One region of the Luteibacter sp. RCC_6_2 genome, then DNA from elsewhere that is predicted to be linked to it. Evidence: riboswitches for the same ligand, from Rfam matches in the RefSeq annotation. Region 1 holds a riboswitch; each other region holds the start of a gene.
What was found. Region 1 has a riboswitch for cobalamin ahead of AB6730_RS03850 (ribonucleoside-diphosphate reductase subunit alpha). Riboswitches for the same ligand answer to the same signal wherever they lie in the genome.
Positions count from the first base shown of each region.

Region 1 (7,401 bases):
TTCTTTTTACTGGCAGGCTTCGCAGTACTCGGGGTTCTCGAGCGAGCAGAACACCGCGGCCTCGGCCTGTTCCTGCGCGTCCGCGACCGGTGTGGCGGGCGTCGGCAGCGAGGCGGCCGACGAACTGACCGTGGTCTTCGCGATGCGTGTCGCCGGACGCGAGCGCAGGTAATACGTCGTCTTGATGCCCGACTTCCACGCGTACATGTACATGGAGGAAAGCTGCCCGATGTTCGGGTTTTCCATGAACAGGTTCAGCGACTGGCTCTGGTCGATGTAGGCACCGCGGGCGGCGGCGAGGTCGATCAAGGCCTTCTGCGGCAGCTCCCAGGTGGTGCGATACACCGCGCGCAGTTCCGCCGGGATGGCCACGATGCCTTGCACCGACCCTTCCGCGAGCTTGATCTGGTCGCGGATCTCGGCCGTCCACAGGCCCAGCGTCTTCAACTCGTCGACGAGGTAGCGATTCACCACGAGGAAGTCGCCCGACAGCGTCTCGCGCTTGAACAGGTTCGACACCTGCGGTTCGATGCACTCGTAGCAGCCGGCGATCGAGGCGATCGTCGCGGTGGGGGCGATGGCGATCAGCAGCGAGTTGCGCAGGCCCTTGGCCTTGATCTTCTCGCGCAGTTCCGCCCAGCGGCCGTCCTTGCCGGCCGGCGTGGCGGCCGGCCAATAGTCGAACTGCAATTCGCCGTTGGCCGCGCGGCTTTCCTCGAACCCGGGATGCGGGCCGTCGCGCTCGGCGATCTCGTTGGACATCGACAGCGCGTGGAAATAGATCTCCTCCGCGATGCGCGTGGACAACGCACGGGCTTCATCGGAATCGAACGGCAGGCGCAGCTTGAAGAAGACGTCCTGCAAGCCCATCACGCCCAGGCCGACCGGACGCCATTTCACGTTCGCCGTCTTCGCCGTGGCGATCGGGTAGAAGTTCAGGTCGATCACGCGGTTCAGCTGGCGCACGGCCGTGCGCACGGTGGTCGACAGCTTCTCGTAGTCGAACTGGCCGTCCACCACGTGGCGGGCGAGGTTGATCGAGCCGAGGTTGCACACCGCCGTCTCGCCTTCCGAGGTCACTTCGAGGATCTCGGTGCAAAGGTTCGACAGGTGGATGACGTTCTCGGGACGCGCGGTCTGGTTGCTGGTCGCGTTCGAGCGATCCTTGAAGGTCATCCAGCCGTTACCGGTCTGCGCCAGCGAGCGCAGCATGCGCGCGTAGAGTTCGCGTGCCTTGATCGTCTTCACCGCCAGGCCATCGGCTTCGGCCTTCTCGTAGGCAGCGTCGAAGGTGGCACCCCAGGTATCGACGAAGTGCGGCACGATCTTCGGGTCGAACAGCGACCAGTCGCCGTCCGACTCGACGCGGCGCATGAAGAGGTCCGGCACCCAGTTGGCGAGGTTGAGGTTGTGCGTGCGCCGGGCGTCGTCGCCGGTGTTCTCGCGCAGTTCGAGGAATTCCTCGATGTCGGCGTGCCACGATTCCAGGTAGACGCAGGCGGCGCCCTTGCGCTTGCCGCCCTGGTTCACGGCGGCCACGGAAGCGTCGAGCGTCTTCAGCCACGGCACCAGGCCGTTGGAATGACCGTTGGTCCCCTTGATCAAGGAGCCGCGCGAGCGGATGCGCGAATAGGCGAGGCCGATGCCGCCGGCGAACTTCGACAGCTGGGCCACGTCGCCGTACTTGGCGTAGATGGATTCCAGTGCGTCCTGCGGCGAGTCCAGCAGGAAGCACGAGGACAGCTGTTCATGCGCCGTGCCGGCGTTGAACAGGGTCGGCGAACTGGCCAGGTATTCCAGCGACGAGAGCATGCGGTACAGCTCCAGCGTTTCGGCCACGTCGTTGCCGCCGAGCGCGCAGGCGATCCGCATGAAGAAATACTGCGGCGTCTCGATGACGAAGCGCTTGGTCGGATGGCGCAGCAGGTAGCGGTCATAGACCGTGCGCAGGCCGAAGTATTCGAAGCGGCGCGAGGCCGTGGTGTCGATCGCGTCGTTGAGCTTGCGCGCGTTCACCTGCACGAAATCGCGCAGGCGTTCGTTGAGGATACCCAGGTCGAAACCGGTGGAGATCGACTGCGAGAACGACTGGATGTCCTGGCCGGACACTTCCTTGTCGATGAAGGCGGCGAGCAGGCGCGCCGCCAGCTGGCCGTACTCCGGTTCCTCGGCGGTGAGCGCCGCGGCGGTGCGGATCGACAGCTGGTCGAGTTCCTGGGTGGTCGCGCCGTCGTAGAGGCCGCCGATCGTCTTCAGCGCCACGCGCATCGGATCGACCGCGTACAGGCCATCGGCGCTGCGGGTCACCGCGCGCACGATCTTGTTCACGTCGACGACTTCCTGGCCACCGTTGCGCTTGGTCACGCGCATCTGGCCGGGGTTGTGCGGCGGGGTGAGGGCGAAAGCCGGCGGTGCGTCGTTCTTGTAGCCGGCGGCGGGCGCCTTGCCGGCGGTCGGAGAAGGAATGGCGGCCTGGTCGGCCGTCTCGGTGCGCTCGCGCGCTGCGGAATCCATCGTGGTCATGTGTGGCGTGCCCCAAGGCCTGGTTCAAACTCCCGTTCCCTCGGACGGGGCTCGAAGTGGCCAGGCAATGCGGGAAAGGCCGGGACGGAGCCCGCCCGAGGCGGCTCCGGTCCGCGACGTGCTTCCCCGCGGAAGCCGTCACCACAATCGGTACCGATCAGGCACCGACTGTTGGCAGGTCTTCGGACTCGTGGACGAGGGCTTGGAGGCCCGGCCTACCCGTCGCTTCCCAGTCGCCGAGGACCAGTGCATAGAACGGGGTCGTTTCCACTTACCGCTGCGGGGCAGTTCCGGATTCGCACCGGATTCCCTATTAAGTCCGACGGGCAGTCGCGCCTCTCCGGACACCAACGGGACACACGATATAGGCGATCCTATGGCTGGTCAACACAAGATGTGGTGTAAGCCACCTAGGTCCGCGTTCGTTCAAGACATGTAAAGGCCTTCTACACAAAGTGCATGAACCCGCGACGATAAACTCCGCTCCCCATCCCGGATCATTCAGGCTCGATGCCCTCACCATTCGCATTGCAGGACAATGAACTGATCGCCCGGGCGTTTGACGCCGCGCCCTACGGCCTCGCCGCCCTTTCTCCCACGGGTGAACTCCTGTACGCCAATGCCTGGGCCAGGGCCCGCCTGCCCGAAGGCGGGTTCCTGTCCATCTGGAACAGTGCGGGCCGCGACTGGTTCAGGTCGGAATTGCCGAATCTGGCCGCGAGCGGCATGCGCACGGCGGAACTCGGTTCCGTCGACGGCTCGCCCTGGCGCGTATGCATGGAACGCTGGGACGGCGCGGCCATCGTGTCCATCCAGCCGGCCAGTGGCGAAGACCAGGGCTGGCGCAGCGCCGGAAGCGGTCCCGCGCTCGCGCTCGACCTCACCCAGGACCAGTTGCGCCAGGCGCAGAAGATGGACGCGATCGGCAAGCTGACCGGTGGCGTCGCCCACGACTTCAACAACCTCTTGCAGGTGATCAGCGGCAACCTGCAACTGCTCGCCTCCGACGTCACCGGCAATGCCCGTGCGGAACGGCGCCTCGCCAATGCGATGGCCGGCGTGACCCGCGGCAGCAAGCTGGCCGCGCAGTTGCTCGCCTTCGGCCGGCGCCAGCCGCTGGCACCGAAGGTCGTGAACGTCGGGCGGTTCATCCGCGACATGGACGAACTCCTGCGTCGCGCGCTCGGCGAGGCGATCGAGATCGAAACCGTCGTCGCCGGCGGCCTGTGGAACACGCTGGTCGACCCGGGCAACGTGGAAAACGCGCTGCTCAACCTGGCGCTCAATGCCCGCGACGCGATGGACGGGCGCGGCAGGCTCACCATCGAGGCCGGCAACGCCTTGCTCGACAGCGCCTATGCCGCGGCCCATGGCGACCTGCGCCCCGGCCAGTACGTGATGATCGCCGTGACCGATACCGGCGGAGGCATTCCCCCGGAAATCATCGACCAGGTGTTCGAGCCCTTCTTCACCACCAAGCCCGAGGGCCGCGGCACCGGCCTCGGGCTCTCGATGGTCTACGGCTTCGTCAAGCAATCCGGTGGGCACGTGAAGATCTACAGCGAGCCCGGCGAGGGCACGACGGTGAAGATCTACCTGCCACGCTGCGTGCAGAGCGAAGACCGCCTGGTCGATCTCGACGAGGAAGCCGTGCGCGGTGGCGACGAGACGATCCTGGTGGTGGAGGACGACGACGCGGTGCGCGAGACGGTGGTCGGCATGCTCGGCGATCTTGGTTATCGCGTGTTGAAGGCGCGCGACGCGGAGAGCGCGCTGTCGATCGTGGAAAGTGGCATCGCGATCGACCTGCTCTTCACCGACGTGGTGATGCCCGGTCCGCTGCGCAGTCCGGAGCTGGCGCGCAAGGCGATGAAACGGCAGCCTGGCATCGCCGTGCTTTTCACCTCGGGCTATACCGAGAACGCCATCGTGCACGGTGGCCGCCTCGATGAAGGCGTGGAATTGTTGAGCAAGCCGTACACGAAGGAACAGCTGGCCCGGCGCGTACGCCATGTGCTGGCCGCGCGGGTACCGCGCCCGGCGGCCGAGATCGCGCCAGCGCCCATGGCGGTGCCGGGTGCGGCACCCACGCCATCGGTCTCGCTGCGCGTACTGGTCGTCGAGGATGACGCCCTGATACGGATGTCCATTTGCGAGATGCTCGAAAGCCGGGGCCACATCGCCTTCGAGGCCGGCGATGGCAACGAGGCCTTGCGTGTGCATGCCGTCGAGCCGATCGACATCCTGCTCGCCGATGTCGGGCTACCCGGGATGAACGGGGTGGACCTGGCCGAGCGGTTGCGCGAGGCGCAGCCCGGCCTGCCGGTGATCTATGCGACGGGCGACCATACGGCCAATGGGGTCGAGTGCGATGTGCAAACGCGGATCATCGTGAAGCCTTATGGGGTGGCCGACCTGATGGAGGCGATCGGGCGGATCGCGGGTCGGTAGAGCATCGCCGACAGGGTCGGCTCCCACCAAGAGCAGGAGCATCGATGCCCTGGTGGGAGCCGACCCTGTCGGCGATACGGCGCGCCTCAAGGCAACATGTGCCCACCGGTCACCCCGTAAGTCTCCCCGGTGATGAAGCTCGCTTCCTGGCTGGCCAGCAACACATACACCGGCGCGCACTCCACCGGTTGCCCTGGCCGCTTCAGCGGCACGTTCTTGCCGAATTCGACCACCTTCTCCTGTGGTTGCCCACCGCTCGGCTGCAACGGCGTCCACACCGGCCCCGGCGCCACGGCGTTCACGCGAATGCCCTTGTCCGCCGCCTGCTTGGCCAGCGCCTTGGTGAACGCCACGATCGCGGCCTTGGTCGGCGCGTAGTCGAGCAGGATGTCCGAGGGCTCGTAGGCCTGGATCGAGGCCGTGTTCAGGATCGCCGCACCCGGCGGCATGTGCGGCAGGGCCGCCTTGGTCAGCCAGAACATCGCGAAGACATTGGTGCGGAACGTCGTTTCGAAGGCCGCGCTATCCAGTTCGTCGATGGATTTCGCGTACTGCTGGCGGCCGGCGATGTTGGCGAGGATGTCGAGGCCACCCAGCTCCTTCACCGCCCTGGCGACCAGGTCCTTGCAGAACGCCTCGTCCTTCAGGTCGCCGGGCATGCCCACGACGGTGTGCCCTTCGCCTGTGAGCAGGGCGATGACCTCGTCGGCATCCTTCTGCTCCGACGGCAGGTAGTTGATCACCACGTCGGCACCTTCGCGGGCGAAGGCGATGGCCGTCGCCCGCCCGATGCCTGAATCGCCGCCGGTCACCAGGGCCTTGCGGCCTTTCAAGCGGCCGTTGCCACGGTAGCTGGTCTCGCCGTGGTCCGGCTTGGGGACCATTTCCTTCGCCAGGCCCGGTGCCGGCTGCGGCTGCTTGGCGAACTCCGGCTGCGGATACTGGGTGCGCGGATCGCGCATGGCGTACGGGTCGTGCTTGGCTGCGTTTGCCATGGGAAGGTCCTCGTGGGTGGAGAGGCCTTCAGGTTTACGGGCCGGGGTGTCCATACCCCGTCCACGTCATGTCACTTCCCCATGCCGACCATCTTCTTGCCTTGCTTCAGCACCGCGTCGCAGGCCTTGCGGGTGAGCTGGGCCTTGAGATCGCCGGTGCCGGCCGGGCTGGAGCCGCCGCCGGAGAGGTCGAGGGTCTTGCCGTCGCTGGACTTCAACAGTCCCTTCGCGCCGTCGAGGTAACCCTTGTCCTGCGTGGGAGCGGGCGTGGCCTGGGCGGACTGGCCGCCGAGCTTGCCCAGCAACTGGTCCTTCACACCCGCGGCGCCGCTTTCGCCGCCGAGGTAGTTGTTGTTCATGCAGTACTGGATGATGCCCGCGGCATTGCCCATGCTGCCCGAAGCGAGCGAGCTGCCGCCGCCACCCATCATGCCCTTCAGGCTGTCGAGTTGTACCGCCGCCGCGGGCGTCGCGGCGAAGGCGGTGGCGAGGGTGATGCCGGCGAGTAAGGTCTTCATGACAGGGCTCCGGGGTTAAAGGTGGGGAAGGGATAAACCTTGATGCGTTAGATGGATGTAAGCACGGCCGGCCGATATGCTCCGTGCGTACTCCGCGGAAGGAAGGTCCGTTGCCCGTTCGCTCCCGTCTCGCCTGCATCCTGCTGTTCGCCGCGCCGCTCGCGAACGCCACCGTCAGCCTCACCACGCCCCGTGTCGAACGCGCCGACACGCCTGGGTACGTCGACGTGGACAGGCCACGCTTCTCGTGGATCGTGCACAGCGATACCGATGGCACCGTGCAGACCGGCTATCGCATCATCGTGACGCATCGGGGCGCGACGGTCTGGGACAGTGGCGACGTCGTCGGCGCACGTCCGTTCGACATCGAATACGCCGGACCGTCGCTGACTCCCGGCGAACGTTACGAGTGGCGCGCCGACGTCCACACCTCCGGCGGCGACGCCAGCGTGGCCTCGCACTTCGATACCGCGCTGGACGAAGCCGGCTGGCACGGGGCGCGCTGGATCGGCAAGGGCGACGACACGCTTCCGGCGCCCTTGCTGCGGAAGACATTCCGTGTCGAGGGCGACGTGGCGCGCGCCACCCTGTACATCGCCGCCGGTGGTTATGCCGATGTGTCGATCGACGGCAAGCCGGTAAGCGACGCCGTGCTTGGCCCGGGTTTCACCGATTACGGGAAGCGCGTGGAAGTGGTGGCGGACGAGGTCACCCTCACGCCCGGCGAACACACGCTCGGTGCCGAACTCGGGCGCGGTTTCTACGGGCTCACCAACCCGAACGTATGGCATTGGGAACGCGCGCCGTGGCATGGCCGTCCGCGGATGCGCGCGTTGCTGCGCATCCGCTTTCGGGACGGCCGCATCGAGCAGGTCATCAGCGATGCAAGCTGGCGCGTGGCCGACGGGCCGACG
Region 1 covers NZ_JBFUPQ010000003.1:102,063-109,463, forward strand. Annotated here, with positions in the region: gene AB6730_RS03850 (ribonucleoside-diphosphate reductase subunit alpha) at 7-2,523, opposite strand; cobalamin riboswitch at 2,679-2,890, opposite strand; gene AB6730_RS03855 (response regulator) at 3,034-4,974, shown strand; gene AB6730_RS03860 (SDR family oxidoreductase) at 5,061-5,969, opposite strand; gene AB6730_RS03865 (DUF2501 domain-containing protein) at 6,041-6,487, opposite strand; gene AB6730_RS03870 (family 78 glycoside hydrolase catalytic domain) at 6,598-7,401, shown strand, end outside.

Region 2 (7,401 bases), on a different contig from region 1:
AAGGCCGCCCGGATGGCTTCCGCCGTGGCGATGGAGTTCGCCTCGGGGCGCTTGCTGATCTGCATGGTGACCGAGCGCTCGCCCTGGAACCACGCGGCCTGGAACTGGTCCTGCTGGCCGCTGTGGACATTGGCGATGTCCGAGAGCCGTACCGGCACCCCGTCACGCATGGCGATCAGGATGTTGGCGAAGTCCTTCGGGTCGCGCAGGCCGTCGTTCGCGATCACCGTCATCTGCGTCTCGCCATCGGAGAGCACGCCCTGCGGCGAGTTCACGTTGGCCGCCTGCAAGGCGTTGGAGACGTCGTTCGCGGTCAGCCGCTTCGCCGCCAGGGCGTTCGTGTCCAGTTCGATGCGGACCGCATGGGGCGTGCCGCCGAACACCTGTACGCGCGAGACGCCGTCGATCTGCGCCACCGCCGGGCGGATCAGCGTGTCGACCACGTCATAGAGCTTGTCCGGTGGCATGGTCTTCGAGGTCATCGCGACCAGCAGCACCGGGATCTGGCCCGTGTCGAACTTGAAGTACTGCGGTGGCGAGGGCATGCCGGCCGGGAGGTCGGCGGCCGCCGCATTGATCGCGGCCTGCACGTCGCGGGCGGCGGCGTCGGTCGAGCGGTCCATGTTGAAGCGGACGCGGACGAAGCCGGAGTTCTCCGTGCTGTTGGAGTACATCTGGTCGACGCCCGGGATCTGGCCCAGGTGGCGCTCCAGCGGCGCGATGACCGTCGATGCCATGGTCTGCGCGTTGGCGCCGGGCATCTGCGCCTGGATAAAGACCGCCGGCACCTCGATCGAAGGCAACGCGGCGACGCCCAGCAGCATGTATGCGATCGCGCCGGCGAGGGTCAGGCCCGCCGCGAGCAACGAGGTGCCGATCGGCCGGCGAATGAATGGTGCAAAAAAGTTCACGACACTTCCTGTGATCGCGGGAAGGCTCCCCGCGCCCGCGAACTTTATGACGTTCCGCTGGTTTCGTCGCGTGTGCCTTTAGTGGGGGCCCTGCCGGAAGGCAGGGGTGCCCCGTTCATGCGGCGAGCGCGTCAGTGGCCGGGTGCGTAGCGAACGGTCAGGTAGACCGTTCGCCCCAACTGGTTGTAAAACGCCGCCGTTTCGTAGCGCTTGTCCGCGACGTTGGCGACGCGACCCTGCACGCTCCAGTCGGTGTCCAGGTGCCAGGTCGCCCGGAGGTCGGCCGTGGCGTAGCCGCCGAGCCGGCGGGTGTTGGCCGCGTCGTCGTAGCTGTACCCGGCCGCGTAGACCGAGCCGCCGACGGTGAAGCGGCCGAGGTCCTTGTCGAGGTCGACCCGTGCGGTGCGCTCGGGACGGCGCGCCAGCAGGTTGTCCTCTTGCACGCCCGAGTCGCGGTTCTTCGGCTGCTGGAGGGTGGCATAGGCCCGCAGGTGCCAACCGTCGACGTCGGCGCCGAGCTGTCCTTCCAGCCCACGAATGCGCGCCTTGCTCACGTTCACCGGCAGGAAGTTCGCATCGAAGCCGATCAGGTCGTCGACCGTGGTCTGATAGGCGTTCACCGCCCAGTTCCAGATGCCCGGCCGCGCCGAGAGGCCGATCTCGGCCGTGCGCGAGGTTTCCGGCTTCAGGTTCACCGGCGCGCCGTAAGGGTAGAACTCATCGTTGAACGTCGGCGCATGGAAAGCCGTGCCGTACGAGGCGGTGATCTTCATGCCGTTGTCGAAACGGAACCCATAGGCCGCCGAGCCGGTCGTGTGGTTGCCGAACTGGGTGTTGTGGTCGTGGCGTGCCGACAGCTGGATCTCGTGCGGGCCGAACAGGCCCTGGTAGAGCGCGAACACGCCCGTGTTGTTGCGCGAGTCCTTCAGATAATCCGTATCGCTCTTCAGCTTTTCCTGCTGGAAGTCGACGCCCGCGCTCAGCGTCTGGTCCTTCGCGAGCGTGAAGTCGTTCTGCCAGGACGCCTGGTTGCGCTTCGAATAGAGGTAGCCGACGCGGGCCTTGTCCACGCCGTAATGGACGAAGTCGAGGGTCTTGTCGGCACCATTGAGGTAATTGTCGGCGCGGTCCTGGTTCTGGCCGAGGCTGAGCGACATGCGCCAGTTCGACAGCACGTCGAACGCCAGCTTCGCGCCGGCCACCTGCTGCGAGCGGCGGGTGAGGTTCTGGAAGTCGCCGTCGTATTCGATGTCGCCCTTGCTGCGCAGCCAGCTGCCGGTCAGTTCCGTGCCGTCGTCCCAGCGATAGCCGCCGGACAGCGCGCCGTTATAGGTGCGGGAGGCATCGTGGTCCGGTTCGTCGGTGAAGCAGCCGGCGAAGGCGGTGGCGGCACCTATGCGGCAGGCGTTGATGCCGGCCGTGTACTGCCCGCCCAGGCTGGCGTTGTACCAGCCGTGCTGGCTGCCACCGGACACGCCCACCTGGCCTGCCGAATAGCCATGGCTGCCACCGGTCACCGAGAGCGTCGGCGTGGGGGCTTCGCCGGCCTGGCCATGGCGGGTGAAGATCTGGATCACGCCGCCGATGGCGTCGGAGCCGTACAGCGCGGAACGCGGGCCACGGACGATCTCGATGTGATCGATCTGTTCCACGGGAAGCTGCTCGTAGGCGGGCAAGCCCGCACCCACGGTGCCCACGCGGACGCCGTCCAGCAGCACCAGGGTGTGCGACGAGTTGGTGCCGCGCATGAACAACGATGTCTGCTGGCCGATGCCGCCGGCATTGGCGATCGTCACGCCCGGCAAACCGGTGAGCAGGTCCTGCACGCTCACCGGCTGCAGGCGCTCGATGTCCTCGCGGGTGATCAGGGTGACCGGCGCGAGCACCTCGTCCAGTGGCGTGGCGGCGCGATTGGCGGTCACCACGACCGGGTCGAGCCGGTCGGGCGCCGCTTCGTCGGCGGCGTGGGCCGCGGCGATGGACGACAGCAGGGCCGCCGCGAGCAGGGTCTTCTTCATGGAACCGTCTTCCTCAGCCGCCAGGCGGCAATGCGCGAAGGGCGCTCGAGGAGGACGTGCGACGAACGGCGAACGGGCGGGAACCCGGTGGCTGCCCGGATCCGCCCTCCGCGAATCGACCGAAACAGGGACGCCCGCCACAGGGGGCGGGACGTTCATCGGGCCGGTCTCCGGACTCGCGCCAGCCACCCATGGGGTGGCGGAACCGGTGCCTTCCCGCTTGCGCAGTGGCGTGGGCCGGTTCCATGAGAAAGGTCTGACGACCTGCCCCGATGGACGCTTACCGTTGCGGGGGCAGTGCCGGCCTTGCCACGACGTGGTGCACCGGCTTCCCGTTTCATCCTCTCCGGCCTTGGCCGGTCGGGACACCCGAACCGGCCGATGGTACCGGGCGGGCTCCGAACTGTCACGGATACTTAACGGAATTCTTAACATGCACTTGACGTGCGCAAAATAATTCGATTACAACCGCAACCGATAGCCGTCGGGCGCAATTACTTGCGCACGGGGAGCATGAGCAGCCAGGCCGCATCCCGGGGGGGATGGGTACCGGAGGCCCATGAGACGGCGTCAAACGAGCTCGGCCACCTCTTGTGGCCGGCTTACTTTGCTGTTTATCGGGGAGACAAGACATGCAACGTTCCACCAAGCGTACCGGCGTACTGCGCCGATCGACCCTTTGCACCGCGCTCGCCCTCTGCTTCGCCAGCGGCGCCGTGCTCGCCCAGTCCAATGCTTCCGGTGTCGTCTTCGGCCGCGTCGCGCAGCCTGAAGGCGCCGTCGTCCACCTGCAGAACCTGGATACCGGCCTGACCCGCGATGTCGGCGTCGATGCCGATGGCCGCTACCGCGCCAGTTCGCTGCCGGTCGGTCGCTACAAGGTCACCGTGGAACGCGGCGGCCAGACCGTCGAGACCCGCAACGACGTGCAGGTCGCGCTCGGCGGCGGCGTGGATGTGTCCTTCGCCGGCTCCGCCACGACGACCGAGGCGCAGAACCTCGAAGGGGTGCAGGTCACGGGCAACGCGTTGCCGGCCATCGACGTGTCGTCGGTGGACTCCCGTACCGTACTGACCTCACAACAGTTGCAGAAAATTCCCCTGGCGCGCGACGTTACCGCTGCGGCGCTGCTCGCGCCGGGCGTCGTCGCCGGCGATGCGCGTTACGGCAACGTCGCTTCGTTCGGTGGCGCTTCCGCCTCCGAAAACCAGTACTACATTAACGGTTACTCGGTCACCAACGCATTGACCGGCCTCGGCTTCACCAGTCTTCCGTTCGACGCGATCGACCAGCAGCAGATCTACACCGGTGGTTACGGCGCGGAATACGGCCGTTCGACGGGTGGCGTGATCAACATCGTGACCAAGCGCGGTGGTAACGAGTGGAAAGGCGGCGTCGGTCTGTACGTGACGCCGCAAGGCCTGCGTCAGACCCCGCGCAGCATCTATCGCGAAGACGGCACGCTCTGGCAGGACCGCAAGCGCAACAAGAGCACCGATGTGCAGTACACGGGCTATGTGAGCGGTCCGCTGATCAAGGACAAGTTGTTCCTGTTCGCAGCAGGCGACTTCACCCGTTCCGATAGCCGCAACACCAGCAGCATCACCGCTCCGCAGCGCACCTATCAGGAGTCGAAGGCGACCAAGTGGCTCGCCAAGGTCGACTGGAACATCACCGATAACCATCTGCTCGAAATCACTGGCCTCGGCGACAAGAGCAATGTCGAGCGCAGTGTCTACGCGTATGACTACAATGTCGGCGCGCGTGGTGGCTACATCGGTACCGACAACCTCAAGAATTTCGACGCCGCCGCGGGTTCGGCGCCGGGTGGCGACGTCTACATCGGCAAGTACACGGGCTACATCACCGACGATCTGACCATCAACGCCTTGTACGGTCATACCAAGACGGTGCACGAACGTAATCTCAATTACGCGAGCAACCCGAATTGCCCGTGGATTCTCGATAACCGCGGCCTCTCCGAGCGCATTACCGGTTGCGGTCTCGTCAACGGCACGGTCCTTGGCGAGGGCGCCAAGGACAAGACGCACGGTTGGCGCCTCGATGTCGAATACGTCATCGGCGATCACGATCTCCGCGCGGGCGTCGACAACCAGACCTTGGAATCGTTCTCCGGCAACATCTACGAAGGTGGCTACCGCTGGATCTATGGCCCGGCTGGCGATATTCCCAGCCGCGGTATCGTCGCGCCGCCGGGCGTGGACTACTTCGCACAGAAGCGCCTGTTCCAGACCGGTGCCAACGTCAAGGTGGAGCAGGAAGCGCAGTTTATCGAAGACAAGTGGCAGATCAGCGACCGCTGGCTCGCATCCATCGGCCTGCGCAACGAGCAGTTCAAGAACATCAACGGTGACGGCGCCACGTACGTGAAGCAACGCCACCAGTTGGCTCCGCGTCTGGGCGTGACCTGGGACGTCTTTGGCGATTCCACGTTCAAGCTCTATGCCAACGCAGGTCGCTACCACCTGGCCATTCCGTCCAACGTGGCGATTCGCGGTGCCTCGGCGTCGACGTACTATTCGGAGTACTACACCTACACGGGTGTCGCCGCGAACGGCGAGCCGACCGGCCTTCAGCCGATCGGGACCCGCGCCTATCTCAATGGCGAGGACGGTACGCCACTCAACCCGAAGACCATCGCGTCGCAGGGTATCGACGCTTATTACCAGGACGAGTACATCCTGGGTTTCGACAAGGCCATCAACGCCGACTGGAGCTTCGGCGCCAAGGCGACGATGCGCAAGTTGAAGAGCTCGATCGACGACTTCTGCGATTCGCGTCCGTTCGAGAAGTACGCCGCCCGCAATGGCATCGACCTGACGAACGCTTCGATTCCCGGCTGCTATCTGTTCAACCCAGGCAAGTCGAATACGTTCCTCGTCGACATCGACAGCCAGGGCACGCTGGTGCCATTCAACCTGACCAAGGATGACTTCACATCGCCTGCCGGCGTTGCCTTCCCGGAACTCAAGCGCAAATACTATTCGCTGGAGCTTTACCTCGAGCATCAACTTGCCAACGATTGGTACGCGCGCGTCGACTACACCTTCTCGCGTAGCTACGGCAACTCGGAAGGTCAGCTGAAGTCGGACATCGGCCAGCTCGATCCGTCGGTGACGCAGGACTGGGACGCTCCGGAAATCATGCAGTACTCGAACGGCCCACTGCCGAACGACCGCACCCATCAGCTGAAGGCGTACGGCTATTGGCAGGCGTCTCCCGAATGGCTGATCGGCGCGAATCTCGCGATGGCCACCGGCCGTCCGAAGAACTGCCTCGGCCAGGACCCGGTGGATGCGATCCAGTACGGCGCGTCGTACTTCGAGTGCGGTTTCCAGCCGGCGCCACGCGGTTCGAAGGGTCGCCTGCCGTGGACCTGGAGCCTGGATCTCAACGCCGAGTACCGCCCGATGTGGGCTGGCGAGAAGCAGCCGCTGGCTTTCACCGCGGCCGTATTCAACCTAGCGGGCAAGCAGCGCACCGTTGCCCAGATCGACACCGGCGAACTCGATACGGTCGACGGCAACGGCTTGCCCGAAGTAAACCCGGATTATCGTCGTCCGGTGGCTTACCAAGCGCCGCGCTACTTCCGCTTCGGTGTGCGTTACGACTTCTCGCTCTAAGTAGCGGGAACAGCAGCGCGCCCGGGCAACGTATCCGGGCGCGCGACGAGATCTCCCTGGAACTGGCCGGCGCGGAGCGCCGGCCTTTTTTGTTGTCCGTCGCGCGAGCCAAATACCTCACCTAGGTGGGAAGCGGGCTAGCGCTAGCCGGCTTCCCACCCGGGTGAGGGAGGTTTGCAGGACGCCTATGGCGAATGCGAGGCGAAGACGAGCCGTGCACGAGACTGGCCCGCTGCCGCGGGATCGCCGACAAGTCGGCTCCCACCAGGTCTCCTCATCCTGCGACCCAGTCAGCTCATCTTGATAGCGGCGGGTTTCGCTGTTGTGGGAGCCGCTTCAGCGGCGATGGGTGCTTGCCTGGGCTGGCGCCGTCAACCGAAGACCTTCGTGCCGCCGATCCATGTTTCCGCGACGTGGTAGCTCTCGTCCATGACGACGAAGTCGGCGCGGTAGCCGGCGGCGATGTGGCCGTGGCTGGCGCCGAGGCCGAGGAAGTCGGCGGGATACGTGGAGGCCATGCGGGCGGCTTCGTCGTAGGCGACACCGACCATGCCGATCGTGTTGCGCACCGCCGTCGCCATGTCGAGCGCGGAACCGGCGAGCGTGCCGTCGGCCGTCTGGCAGACGCCGTCGCGCACGGTGATGGTTTCGCCCTTCAGCACGAAGCTGGGATTGTCGGAGCCGACCGGTGGCATCGCATCGGTCACCAGCATCATCTTTTCGCGCGCTTTCGCGGCGATGGCGACGCGTAGCGAGGCCGGATGCACGTGGTGGCCGTCGACGATCAGGCCGCACCAGCTGGCCGGGTCTTCCAGCGCGGCGCCGACC
Region 2 covers NZ_JBFUPQ010000012.1:147,185-154,585, reverse strand. Annotated here, with positions in the region: gene AB6730_RS14380 (efflux RND transporter permease subunit) at 1-911, opposite strand, end outside; gene AB6730_RS14375 (TonB-dependent receptor domain-containing protein) at 1,043-2,929, opposite strand; cobalamin riboswitch at 3,073-3,317, opposite strand; gene AB6730_RS14370 (carboxypeptidase regulatory-like domain-containing protein) at 3,562-6,573, shown strand; gene nagA (N-acetylglucosamine-6-phosphate deacetylase) at 6,945-7,401, opposite strand, start outside.
Region 2: linked by a shared signal. The riboswitch ahead of AB6730_RS14375 (TonB-dependent receptor domain-containing protein) and the one ahead of AB6730_RS03850 (ribonucleoside-diphosphate reductase subunit alpha) in region 1 are both predicted to bind cobalamin.

Region 3 (7,401 bases), on a different contig from region 1:
GGACAGGACGATGAGTCATGGTGGCTTCTCCGCTGGGGACTCTTCAGGTGTCGCATCCCGGCCATGAAATGGCTGTGACCAAGTCGGAAGTGAGGTCATCAGTCAGCAGGAGGAGGACGTGCTGTAAGCCCCATGGGACACCGCTTTGGTGGTAGCCGACCCTGTCGGCGATGGGTGCTTGCCGTAGGCTGGCCCGCTGCCGCGGGATCGCCGACAAGGTCGGCTCCCACAAAAGCAAGGTCGGCTCCCACAAAGGCTAGGCCCTCACCGAAAGCGGGCTTCACAAAAGAGAACGGGCGCCTGGGCGCCCGTTCTCATGCCTTGCTGGAAGCCCCGCTTACTTGCGGCGGGCGACCGTCGCACCGAGTCCGGCGGCGTCGCGCAGGACGTCGGCCTTGTCGGTCTTTTCCCAGGAGAACGCCGTGAACGTGTTGCCGTTCTTGTCGGTGATCTCGTAGGGCTTGCGGCCGAAGTGGCCGTTCGACGCGGTCGGCTGGTACATCGGGTGGACCAGGTCGAGCATCTTGATGATGCCGTACGGACGCAGGTCGAAGTGCTTGCGGATCAGCTTCTCGATCTTCTCGTCGGGGATCTTGCCGGTGCCGAAGGTGGTCACCGAGATCGAGGTGGGCTCGGCCACGCCGATGGCGTAGCTGACCTGGATCTCGCAACGGTCGGCGAGGCCGGCGGCGACGATGTTCTTGGCGACGTAGCGAGCCGCATAGGCGGCCGAACGGTCGACCTTGGACGGGTCCTTGCCCGAGAACGCGCCGCCACCGTGACGGGCCCAGCCGCCGTAGGTGTCGACGATGATCTTGCGGCCGGTCAGGCCGCAGTCGCCCACCGGACCACCGATGACGAACTTGCCGGTCGGGTTGATGTGGAACTTGGTGCCCTTGTGCAGGAGCTTCGCCGGCAGCACGGGCTTCAGGATCAGCTCGCGCACACCTTCGATCAGGTCCTTCTGCTTCACGTCCGGATCGTGCTGGGTCGACAGCACGACGGCGTCGATGGCCACGGCCTCGCCGTTCTCGTAGCGCAGGGTGACCTGGCTCTTCGCGTCCGGGCGCAGCCACGGCAGCGGCGAGTTCTTCTTCTTGCGGACCTTGGTCTGCTGCTCGACGAGGCGGTGCGCGTAGTGGATCGCCGCCGGCATGTATTCGCTGGTCTCGTTCGTGGCATAGCCGAACATCAGGCCCTGGTCGCCCGCGCCCTGTTCTTCCGGCTTCTTGCGGTCGACGCCCTGGTTGATGTCCGGGGACTGCTTGCCGATCAGGTTCAGCACGCCGCAGGTCTCGCCGTCGAAACCGACTTCCGAGCTGTCGTAGCCGATGTCGAGGATGACCTTGCGGGTCAGCGCCTCGAGGTCGATCCACGCGCTGGTGGTGATCTCGCCCGCGACGATGGCGACGCCGGTCTTCACCAGCGTCTCGCAGGCCACGCGAGCGCGCGGGTCCTGGGCCAGGATGGCGTCCAGAACGGCGTCGGAGATCTGGTCGGCGATTTTGTCCGGATGGCCTTCGGAGACCGACTCGGAGGTGAAGAGGTAGTTGCTCATCGCGGGGATATATCCTTCTTTACGGATAAAGAGATAAAGGGCGCGCCATGATACACGCCTCCGGGTCGGTTTGCAGGGGGAAGGGTAGCGCCCGGGAGTGACGATTGCATGGATGTTCAGGGCGCGCCCACCGGCCCGCGCCAGGTCAGGCGGCCGCGCCCAGCCGTTGGCGTGCCGCCTTCGCCACCGTGACCATGGCCTTCAGCGCCGCGGCGACCTCGGGCCAGTCGCGGGTCTTGAGGCCGCAATCGGGGTTCACCCAGAGCTGGTCGGGACGCAACACCTGCAGCGCGCGGGCAAGCAGGCCGGCCATCTCGCCCTCGGTGGGAACGCGGGGGGAGTGGATGTCGTAGACGCCGGGGCCGATGCCGTTCGGGTACTGGAACCGTGTGAAGGCATCGAGCAGTTCCATCCGCGAGCGGCTGGTTTCGATGGAGATCACGTCGGCATCCATCGCCGCGACCGCCTCGATGATGTCGTTGAACTCCGAGTAGCACATGTGGGTGTGCACCTGGGTCGCGTCACTGACGCCACCGGCGGTGATGCGGAACGCCTCCACCGCCCACGCGAGATAGCCGCCCCACTCGGCGCGACGCAGCGGCAGGCCTTCGCGCAAGGCGGGTTCGTCGATCTGTACGATGCCGATGCCCGCTCCTTCGAGATCGCGCACCTCGTCGCGCAAGGCGAGTGCGATCTGCCGGCAGACATCGGCGCGGGGCAGGTCGTCGCGCACGAACGACCATTGCAGCATCGTCACCGGACCGGTGAGCATGCCCTTCATCGGTTTTTTCGTCAGCGATTGCGCGAACGCGGACCAGGCCACGGTCATCGGCGCGGGCCGTGCCACGTCGCCATAGACGATCGGAGGCTTCACGCAGCGCGAGCCGTAGCTCTGCACCCAGCCGAATGACGTAAAGGCATAGCCGTCGAGTTGTTCGCCGAAATACTCGACCATGTCGTTGCGTTCGGGCTCGCCATGGACGAGCACGTCGATATCGGCCTCCTCCTGGAACGCGACGGCGCGACGCACTTCATCGCGCAGGATGGCGTCATACGCCTCGTCGTCCAGTTTGCCTGCGCGATGCGCGGCGCGGGCGACGCGGAGGGTCGCGGTCTGCGGAAACGAACCGATGGTCGTCGTCGGCAGGTCCGGCAGGCCGAATCGTTCACGCTGCACGGCCGCGCGGAACGGATACCCCGAGCGGCGGCGGCCGAACTGCGCCGTGAGCTGGCGAACGCGTTTGCGTACCTCGTCACGCACGACCCCGGGCGCGTCCTGTCGCCCGGCGATCAGCATGGCCTGGTGCGCGAGCGCTTGCCGGGCGACCTCGTCGCCCTGGACGGCGTCGGCGTAGCGGCGTAGTTCGGCGATTTTCTGCCGGGCGAACGACAACCATGTCGCGAGACTTCCCGGCAGGCGTTTTTCCTCGTTGGCGTCCAACGGTACGTGCAGCAAGGAGCAAGACGTCGACAACCATAAGCGCTCGTCGCCAAGGCGATCACGTAGCGTCTGTATGCGGGGAAGGATGATCGACGGATCGCTCAACCAGATGTTGCGTCCGTCGAGCACACCCGCCGAGAGGACACGGTCGGCCGGCAACGCGGCGAGCACCGCGTCGAGTTGCTCCGGTGCACGTACGAGATCGACGTGCAGGCCGGCGACGGGCAGCGACATGGCGAGTTCGAGATTGCCGTCGAGTGGACCGAAGTAAGTCGCGACCAGTACGCGTAGCCGCGACTGCGTGGCGATCCACGCATAGGCGCGGCGAAAGGCATCACGCGTGGCATCGTCGAGATCGAGCGCCAGTACGGGCTCGTCCACCTGCACCCACCCGGCACCTTCGTCGGCAAGGGCGTCGAGCACGCCGAGCCAGGCGGGTAGGAGCGCATCGAGGAGTGCCAACGGGTCGCTGCCATCGGCCGCCTTGGCGAGGTACAGGAAGGTGATCGGGCCGAGCAGTACCGGACGTGCGATATGTCCCGCCGCGACCGCTTCGCGATATTCGCCCACCACCTTGCCGGGCCGGGCGGCGAACCTCTGGCCCGCCGACACTTCGGGGACGATGTAGTGGTAATTGGTGTCGAACCACTTGGTCATTTCAAGCGCGGGCAGGTCGACGCGATCGTCCTGCCTGCCGCGTGCCATGGCGAAGTAGCCGCCCAGCGGATCGATATCGTGAAGCGGTCGGTAGCGTTCGGGAATGGCGTCCACCATGACCGCCGCATCGAGCACGTGGTCGTAGAGCGAGAAATCATTCACTGGAACGCTGTCGGCACCCGCGTCCCGGGCGAGCGCCCAGTGTCGCAAGCGCAATTCACGGGCGATATCGAGTAGTTCTTCGGTGCCGATGTTTCCCTTCCAATGACTTTCGAGCGCGCGCTTGAGCTCGCGGCGGCGACCGATACGGGGAAAACCGGGGTAGGTGACGTGTGGCATGACTGTTCCTCTTCGCAAAGAAAGAGGAGGGAAGGGCGGCTTGTCGCATGACACGGACGTCGCCCGGTAACCCCATGGGCGATGCCTGGGTCATGAGGGTTTGCCGTCGACCTTCGCCCCCGCGGGCGAACCGGGCCGCGTCCCGGAAGGAGGCGACGGCCCAGGCCGGACGGAGCGACGCACCCATGACGGCGCGTTCGTTCCGGCTGGCGGCAGGTCTTCGGGCTCGTGGATGTGACGCCGGGGCGTCTCCTCCCCCGCCGCTTCCCGGATCGCCATCGATCCAGTGCCTGTGACGGGTTCGTCTCCACATACCGCTGCGGGGCAGCGCCGGATTCCCACCGGCTTCCCTCTTAGCTTTATCTTCCTATTCGAATAGAAAGATAAAGACCGCTAACGAGCGGCAAATTAGCCCTCTGGACGTCCAAAGTCAATGCGGGGGAGGGACAGTGGTCGCTTATTCGAAGCCTGCGACGGGATGCGGGCCGTAGGCGGCTTCCAACGTCGCCGTCTCTTCCGGGCTCAGCACGAGATCGATCGCCGCCACGGCGTCGTCGAGGTGATGGGGCTTGGAAGCGCCCACGATGGGTGCGGTGATGCCATTGCGGTGAGCGACCCATGAGAGGGCGACCTGCGCTCGCGGCACGCCGCGCTCCTCGGCGACCTTCTTCACCGCCGCGACGATCGCCTTGTCCGACTCGGCGGTCGCGTTGTACAGCGTGCTGCCGAAGACGTCGCTCTCCTGGCGGGTGCTGGTTTCGTCCCAGTCGCGCGTGAGGCGGCCGCGTGCCAGCGGGCTCCACGGGATGACCGCGATGCCCTGGTCGATGCAGAACGGAATCATCTCGCGCTCTTCCTCCCGCTGGAGCAGGTTGTAGTGGTCCTGCATGCTCACGAACTCGGTCCAGCCGTGGAGCCGAGAGGTGTAGACCATCTTCGCGAATTGCCATGCATACATGGACGACGCGCCGAGGTAGCGCACTTTTCCCGCCTTCACCAGGTCGTGCAGCGCTTCGAGCGTCTCTTCGACCGGCGTGGTGTGATCGGCGCGGTGGATCTGCAGAAGGTCGATGTAATCGGTGCCCAGACGCTGAAGGCTGTCGTCGACGGAATGGAAGATGGCCTTGCGCGAAAGACCGCCGCCATTGGGCCCCTTGCGCCAGTGGAAGTAGGTCTTCGTGGCGATCACGACTTCGTCGCGCCTCGCGAAATCCTTCAGCGCGCGCCCGACGATTTCCTCGGACGTGCCATCGGAATACGCGTTCGCGGTATCGAAGAAATTGATCCCGAGATCGAGCGCCTTGCGGATGAAGGGGCGGCTTTGTTCCTCGTCGAGCGTCCAGGCGTGGTTGCCGCGCTCGGGCACGCCGTAAGTCATGCAGCCAAGGACCAGGGGGGAAATGTCCAGGCCGGTACGGCCGAGTTTGACGTAGCGCATGCGGGACTCCAAGACACGTATGGATGGGGCGGTATCCGGACCCGGATACATCGGTAACCACATACTGTAAATGTCGGCAGCCCCGTCGATCATGACAATCGCGTCATGTGAAAGGCGAGCATCACGACACGGAAGCGAAGGTACCGGGTCCCCTTGAAACCGACCCAGGCGTCCCTATCTAGGAGCCCAACGCGAAGACGACGCACCTTGCCGGTCAACCGGCCCGGGCGTAGCATTCGCCTCCTGTCACGAGAGCCAAGCCATGTTCCGCTGCAAGCACGATTTGATGCACGTCCCACCGATCGCCCCATGGGCGCGTCGCGGGTGCGCGCGTTCCGTGCCTGGCGGAGCTTCGTCGTAAGACGTCGCACCGGCTGCCAGGAACACCGAAAGCACCCGCAAGGGTGCTTTTTTTTGTCTCGAATTTCCTTGTGAACCCACCTTTTGGAGCAGCGTGCCATGAAGAACTGCCGCGACCCCCGATCCTGACCGTCCCGCTCAGCCAGGGGCGGCGGTAAACGGATCGGGGAGTGCCTCGCTCGAGATGACATCCGAGCCCCTGGCGACCCCATCAGGAACTGTTAGCCATGAGTACCACCCGCGAAACCCAGATCCCCGTCGGCCGTTGGCGCAACCTCGGCATCATCGCGCACGTCGACGCGGGCAAGACCACGCTCACCGAACGCCTGCTCTACAAGACCGGCACGATCCACCGTACCGGCGAGGTGCACGATGGCGCCACCACCACCGATCACATGGAACTCGAGCGCGAGCGTGGCATCACGATCGGCGCCGCTGCCGTGCGCGCGAACTGGACGCCGGAAGGCGGCCAGCCGCATCGCCTGACCCTGATCGATACGCCGGGACACATCGACTTCGCGATCGAGGTCGAGCGCTCGCTGCGCGTGCTCGATGGTGCCGTCACCGTGTTCTCCGGCGTGGCCGGCGTGCAGCCGCAATCCGAAACCGTCTGGCATCAGGCGCGCCGGCACGGCGTGCCGCTGATGGCGTTCGTCAACAAGATGGACCGCCCGGGAGCGGACTTCGATGCGGTGGTCGGGCAGATGCGCGACAAGCTCGGTGCGAACCCATGGGTGGTGGCGCGCCCGATCGTCGAAGGCGAACACATGACGGGCCTCGTCGACCTCGTGGCGGAACGCACCTGGCGTTTCGACGAGGCCGGCACGCGCGCGGTCCAACCGTGGACGGAGAGCGAACGCGCGGTGTATGCGGACGCGCGTGCCGAACTCGTGGCCGCCGTGGCCGATCGTGACGACACGCTGGCCGAGCTCTGGCTCGCCGAGCAGCCGATCGACGCGGCGGCGCTCACGGCGGCGCTTCGACGCGGCACGCTCGCGGGTGCCGGCTCGCCGGTACTTCCGGGCTCGGCGTTCCGCAACGTCGGCATCGAACCGCTGCTGGATGCGTTCGTCGCGTACCTGCCGTCGCCGCTGGATCGTCCGGCCGTGGTCGGCCATACCGACGAAGGCGACCTGATGGTCGCGCCCGATGCGGACGCGCCGTTGGCGGCGCTCGTCTTCAAGGTGGTCAACCAGGCGCACGGTCCGCTGGCCTTTATCCGGGTGTACTCGGGCCGGTTGAGCGTCGGCGACGCCGTGTGGCGTAGCGGTACCGATCGTGTGCAGCGGATCGGCCGGCTTGCCGTCGTGCGTGCCGAAGACACCGAGGCGGTGGATGCCGCCGAGGCGGGAGACATCGTCGCCATCGCGGGCTGGAAAGACGTGGCGACGGGCGAGACGTTGTCCGATACGCACCGCCGCGTACGGCTGGAGACCATCCAGGCGCAACCGGCCGTGCTGTCGTGGCGGCTGTCGCCCGAGCGTTCCGCCGACCTGCTCAAGCTGGGCAACGGTCTTGCCCGCCTCGCGCAGGAGGACCCGTCGTTCCGCGTCGGCACCGATCCGGACACCGGCGAAACCCTGGTCTGGGGCATGGGCGAACTTCACC
Region 3 covers NZ_JBFUPQ010000004.1:133,799-141,199, forward strand. Annotated here, with positions in the region: gene AB6730_RS05485 (DUF4142 domain-containing protein) at 1-19, opposite strand, end outside; gene metK (methionine adenosyltransferase) at 338-1,558, opposite strand; gene metE (5-methyltetrahydropteroyltriglutamate--homocysteine S-methyltransferase) at 1,704-3,995, opposite strand; cobalamin riboswitch at 4,189-4,405, opposite strand; gene AB6730_RS05500 (aldo/keto reductase) at 4,453-5,433, opposite strand; gene fusA (elongation factor G) at 6,021-7,401, shown strand, end outside.
Region 3: linked by a shared signal. The riboswitch ahead of metE (5-methyltetrahydropteroyltriglutamate--homocysteine S-methyltransferase) and the one ahead of AB6730_RS03850 (ribonucleoside-diphosphate reductase subunit alpha) in region 1 are both predicted to bind cobalamin.